DNA from 2 places in the Halomonas sp. NYA30 genome. Region 2 is predicted to be linked to the other one. Evidence: predicted binding sites of a transcription regulator. Region 2 holds the regulator's gene; the other holds the start of a gene.
What was found. The regulator PhoB, encoded in region 2, activates phosphate uptake and scavenging genes when phosphate is short. The targets are predictions, from matches to a motif close to TGTCATANNNNTGTCANA.
Positions count from the first base shown of each region.

Region 1: a site for PhoB is predicted at 1,512-1,529, ahead of ACWI0H_RS13675 (PstS family phosphate ABC transporter substrate-binding protein). Genes of this name have one in related genera too.

Region 1 is NZ_OZ334477.1:2,935,438-2,938,550, reverse strand. Features, by position in the region: gene ACWI0H_RS13685 (multidrug effflux MFS transporter) at 1-685, shown strand, start outside; gene ACWI0H_RS13680 (sulfite exporter TauE/SafE family protein) at 730-1,461, shown strand; gene ACWI0H_RS13675 (PstS family phosphate ABC transporter substrate-binding protein) at 1,590-2,600, shown strand; gene pstC (phosphate ABC transporter permease subunit PstC) at 2,754-3,113, shown strand, end outside.
Region 2 is NZ_OZ334477.1:4,476,648-4,479,760, reverse strand. Features, by position in the region: gene phoR (phosphate regulon sensor histidine kinase PhoR) at 1-1,057, opposite strand, end outside; gene phoB (phosphate regulon transcriptional regulator PhoB) at 1,060-1,749, opposite strand; gene ubiA (4-hydroxybenzoate octaprenyltransferase) at 1,856-2,749, opposite strand; gene ACWI0H_RS20770 (chorismate--pyruvate lyase family protein) at 2,785-3,113, opposite strand, start outside.

The sequences.
Region 1 (3,113 bases), 1.5 Mb from region 2:
CGTTTATGCAGGCTTTTTACTCTGGCTGCTGGGAACGCGCCTGCCTGAGACTCGCGATATGTCGCTTCCAGCGGCGTCACCGCGCCAGGTCATTCGCAATTACGCCAGCGTGCTCAAGCATCGTGAAGGGATGGGGTATATCTGCGCGGTAGCCGCTTCCTTTGCGGGCCTGTTTGCATTTGTGACGGCTTCGCCGTTTCTTTATCTCGACTATTTTGGTCTATCGCCCGGCACCTATCCGCTCGTGTTTGGTGTCAACGTGCTGGTCATTGCGCTCTCCAATCGTGTCAATATCCACCTGCTGCGCAAACGCACGCCACAGCAAAATCTACGCTTGGGGCTGCTGATACAGTTAGTGGCGGCGCTAGGGTTGGTGTTGGTCACCGCGTTAAATATGGCGTCACTCATGTTAGTAGTGCCGCTTATTATGCTCTTCACCGGCATGATTGGGCTGATTACCCCGAACGCAATCTCGGCGCTTCTGGATCACTTTGGCCATATCAGTGCCACCGCGACGGCGCTTTTAGGCGGCATTCAGTTTACCTGTGGCGCTCTCGCTGGGGTGCTGGTCGGGTTGTTTGAAGTGGAACACCTTTGGCCAATGGTGCTAACTATGTTGGGCGCTGCCCTGTTGGGGAATATCGGCGTGCGGAAATTAACCAAGTCGCCCGCCATAAGCGAGTAGCAGGGATGAATCGCAGGAATGAGCAATAAGAATGAACAGCCGTGATGGATAGCATGCTGGCCTGGGTCAATATGCCGATGAGTACCTGGTTAGCCTGCGCAGCCGTGCTGCTGCTGGGTGCCTTTGTCCAGCGCGCGACCGGTTTCGGTTTGGCCGTTATCGGGGCGCCGTTGCTGCTGATGCTTGAGCCACGCTTGGTGCCGGTCATTTTAGTGCTGTTTGGCTTTACCGTCTCATTAATGATGGTGCGTCACTATTGGCACGAGGTGCGACTGGATTCCATTGGCATGGCGTTAGTAGGGCGCCTGCCTGGCAATGCGCTGGGTATTTGGCTTCTGCTCGCCGCGCCGATGTTTCTGTTAGAAAAGCTGATCGCAATCATCGTGCTGTTTGCTGTGTTGGTGACGCTGTGCCGTTTTAAACTACCGGTAAATCGAATATCCCTATTCGGCGCTGGTGTACTGTCAGGTATCTTTGGCACCGTTGCTGCCATCGGTGGCCCACCCATGGTGATATTGATGCATGGTTTACCCGCTGATCGGGTGCGGGGGAACTTAGCCGCCTTTTTCATTTTGACCTCAATGTTGACCATTATCACTCTCGCCTTCGCCAACCAGATTCAGCTATGGCATTTCCAGGTGGCTCTTACCTTTCTCCCCGCGGTACTGGTGGGTAACGCAGTGGCGGACGCGATTGCCCACCGCTTGGATAGACGTCTGTTGCAAGGCGCTTCGCTGGCGTTGTGTACCTTGGCTGCGCTTGGCTTGCTGCTGTAATCAAAGGGAATTTTCCCGGTATAGCAAAAATTCGTTCATGTGTTGCTTGCTGTCATGAAGTTGTCATGGAACCAGTGCAAGGTATGCCTTGCGAAGGTTAGATCCCTACACGAACAGGAGTATTTCGCATGAACCGTATTCTAAAAACCACCGTTATCGCGGCTGCTGTAATGAGCGTTGCCGGTGTTGCCCAGGCCCGTGATCAAATCCGTATCGTAGGTTCCAGTACTGTTTACCCGTTTGCCAGCTACGTGACTGAAGAGTTCGGTGCCACTACTGGTAACCCGACTCCTGTTATTGAATCAACCGGCTCGGGCGGTGGTTTGCGTCTGTTCTGTAATGGTATTGGTGAAGGCACGCCTGATATCACCAACGCTTCACGCCGCATGAAAGTTGCGGAGTTTGAGCGTTGTGAAGAGAACGGCGTCACTGATATCACCGAAGCTAAAATCGGTTCTGACGGTATCGTTTTAGGCCAATCCAACGAAAATGACGTTGTTGACCTGACGCTTGAACAGATTTTCATGGCAGTCGCTGCTCAGGTGCCGGTTGACGGCGAACTGGTCGACAACCCCTACACCAACTGGAGCGACATTGATTCTTCGCTGCCAGACCGCGAAATCTCTATCTATGGTCCGCCAACGACTTCTGGTACTCGTGACGCTTTTGAAGAGCTGGTTATGGAAGCTGCTTCCGAAGAGATGGACGAGTATGAAGAAGCCTATACTGAAATTCGCTCTGACGGTGTGTATATCGACGCTGGCGAGAACGACAACCTGATCGTTCAACGCTTGAGCGAAGATACCGGTGCAATGGGTATCTTTGGTTACTCGTTCCTTGAAGAGAACACCGATACGCTGAACGGTGCCAGCATCAACGGTGTTGAGCCAGAGCCAGAAGCAATCAGCTCGGGTGATTATCCTATTGCGCGTTCACTATGGTTCTACGTGAAGAACCAGCACGCTGAAGAAGTACCGCCGCTGTACGAATACACCGACATGTTTATGAGCGAAATGATGATTGGTGCAGATGGCTACTTGAAAGATATCGGCTTGATCGTTCTACCGGAAGACGAGCGTGAAGAGTGGCGTCAAGCGGTAGCAGATCGCACTACAATGTCAGCAGACGTTCTTAAGTAAGTCGTTAAGTTAGAAATGAAAGTGGTCGGCAGCGAAAGCTGCCGGCCTTTCGTTTTATGACGGCGATATATTGGCGTTTGTCACATTGCTGTAATGTTTGTGCCCCAAAGTAGTCGCCAATACGATTTCATTAAGTAATGCGAGAGAAATTCGATGCAGACTAACCAGCTTCTTCTGATTTTTTGCGGTGCGTTACTGCTGCTGGGGCTGCTGGCGTTTTTTGCTGGCCGTTCAAAAGCCACCCGTTTACGCAGTGCGGGCACGGCGATGTTTGCTCAGCCAGATCAATACGCCTGGTTTACCGTGCTCTCAACTGCCGGTCCAGCCGTGCTAGTGAGCACGCTGGGGGCTTTTGTGCTGCTTTTAATGGGCGCCGATATCCCCACGCTCTATTTGCTGTCCGCGAGTTTGGTGATTGCAGCCATAGGGCTGATGGTAAGTCTTAACCAAGTTAAACCCGATTTTCACGCCCGTCAGGCCATTGAGCGGGTCATCCGTATGGTCTTGGCCGGG
Region 2 (3,113 bases):
TACAGCCGCCGCCAGTCGCGCTAGCTTTCCAGCGTAAGGTGATGTGGCTACCTGCTGGCGTATAGCGAACGGCATTGAAGGCGAGGTTAGAGATGGCGCTACGAATCTCCTGTTCACTACCCAGCAGGCGTGCATCGCTTTCAAGCGCGACAGTAATGGTATGACGCTGATTCGACAGCGCCAGCGCATCATCACAAATGCTTTGTAGCAAAGGCCCTAGCGACAGCGGATGGTGATCTTTCCCACCCTGGTCGATTTCCAACCGGGAGAGCAGCAATAGATCATTGACCAGATTTTGCATTCGCTGCGTCTGTTCCTGCATCTGGTTGATGCTTTTACCCAAACGCGGAGGCAACTGGTCAGCAATATCGCTGTAGGTTTCCAGATAGCCGGAAAGGACGGTTAGCGGCGTGCGCAGCTCGTGAGAGACGTTGGCAACAAAGTCGCGCCGCATCTGTTCCAGGCGGTGCAAGCGCGTGATATCCCGAGCCATTACCAGCCGTTCATCGTCGCCGTACAGGGTAATTTGATACTGCAGGATTCGACGCTCATCAATCGGCGACGTCAGCGTTAGCGGCTCGCCATACTCTCGCGCGTTAAAGTAGCGGATGAAGCTTGGCTCACGCAGTAGGTTGGTAATGTGCTGACCACGATCATGGGCAGTTTGTAGCCCCAGCATGTTCGTTGCAGCGCTGTTCCACCACTCCAGATCACCGTGGCGGTCGAGCATGACCACACTGTCGCGCATCGCTTCAGACGACTCTTGAATACGGGCCAAGGTAGCGCGCAGCCGACTTTGCGTTATACGCTGGCTTTTCTGATAGCGGTATAAACGATCAAACAATTCACCCCACATACCGTGAGCGGCAGGAGGCTCATCGTGAGGATGTAGGGTTAGCCATAAATAAAGTTTGCGTAGCTGCCGCAAGTGATAAAACAGACATACTGCAAGCCCTGCCGCAAGCCCTAGCCCTGCTGAGCCCAATAACCAGCCTAAGCAAGTACCCAGTGTGGCCAGCCACGCTAGACGCCACAGTTCACGGCTCCATAGGCGCACATTTACACCCGTGCAGAGAAACGGTATCCGGTACCCCGAACCGTTTGAATCAGGTTTTGATGCACATCGCCCAGCGCTTTTCGTAAGCGGCGAATATGCACATCGACCGTACGCTCTTCGACATACACATTGCCACCCCATACTTGGTCAAGCAATTGGCTACGTGTGTAAGCGCGCTCTTGATGGGTCATAAAAAACTGCAGAAGACGATACTCGGTCGGTCCCATTTCCAACGCTTTGCCGTGAGCGCTTACCCGGTGGCTTACCGGATCAAGCAGCAGGCCATTAATCTCAATCGGATCTTCAACGCCACGCGGCGTCGCGCGGCGCAGCACTGCTTTTAACCGTGCCACCAATTCGCGGGGCGAAAAGGGCTTGGTGATATAGTCATCGGCACCGGCTTCAAGCCCTTGGATTTTATTATCCTCTTCGCCTTTAGCGGTGAGCATAATAATGGGGATCTCGGCGGTGGCTTCTTCGCGCTTCAACCGCCTAGCCAGTTCAATACCGCTAGTGCCGGGCATCATCCAGTCAAGCAGCAATAAATCAGGTTGGTGGTCAACCACCATGGCATGAGCATCCTGGGCGTTATCTGCTTCGAGCACACGGTAGTCAGCCATTTCCAGCGCTACCGCGATCATCTCGCGAATCGACGATTCATCATCGACAATCAGAACGGTTTTGGCGGTCATACCAGAGCCTCACGGTGTGCAAAAAAGCCAGTTCAAAGAAAACAGTTCAATGACATGTCAGTGACGATAACACCATGACTTGATGACAGTTACATGACAATGGCAGTTACTGACCCACCGCAGGCCACCAACTTAGCGCAATACCAGCAAAAAGCAGCAGCCCCGACCAGTGATTATTCAGAAACGCCTGGAAACAGGGATCTCGCTCCTGATAACGAATTAAGCGCTGTTGATGCAGGAAAGTCGCCGCCATTGCAGCGAGCCCTAGCCAAAAGAACCCACCTAACCCGACCCGCCAGCCTACCCATGCCAGCAACCCCAGGGTGGCTACCTGAAGTAGGCCGATTATCAGGCGATCCGCGTCGCCAAACAGCACGGCTGTCGATTTAATGCCAATTTTTAAATCATCGTCGCGATCGACCATGGCATATTGCGTGTCGTACGCCACCGTCCATAGCACGTTTGCACAGAAAAGCAGCCACGCTTCCAACGGCACATGGCCCAGCACGGCGCCAAAGGCCATTGGAATTGCCCATGAGAATGCCGCCCCCAGCACCACCTGGGGAAAGTGGGTATAACGCTTCATGAACGGGTAAATAACCGCCAGAAATACCCCACCCAGCGAGAGCAGAACCGTAAACCAATTAGTCAGTAACACCAGAATAAACGCTGCGGCCACCAAACCAATAAACAGCAATTGAGCCTCGGTTTCGCTGATTCGACCTGTGGCGAGCGGGCGATGCTTAGTACGTTTCACATGGCCATCGAAATGGCGATCAGCATAATCGTTCACCACGCAGCCAGCCGCGCGCATGACGTAAACACCGGCCACAAAAATCAGCAGCACATCACGGCCGGGTACCCCTTCAGCGGCAATCCACAGCGCCCAAAGCGTCGGCCACATCAACAGCCAAGTGCCAATGGGTCGATCCAAACGCATCAGCTGTATAAAATCTGCCACGCGAGCCCATCCCTTCGGCCGCAACAGTGAACGATCCATGCTTACCTCACGAAAAATAAGATGCAGGCGCTAGCCTAGCGCGATGGCAGATCAAGGTCATCCGCCATCGCACGCAAAAAATACTCCTGCACCAATAACGACAGCCCGCCGTGATAAAACACCGAGCGTCGGCCCCAGGTACAGTCACTTTCGATACCGTTCATACAAGCAAATAAGGGGGGATGGGAGGTGGCCTCAAGCGGCCCGCGAATTAAACCTGGCTGACGAAATAACCAACTGCCTAGCGAGCGCTCACCTAACCCTTCCAAACGCTGGCCCTTTAACTGCGTGAGCGGGGCGACGGAGCGCGCCACCACCCACGGTGTATTATCTAAACATAGCGCTACTTCACGCAGCCATGCGT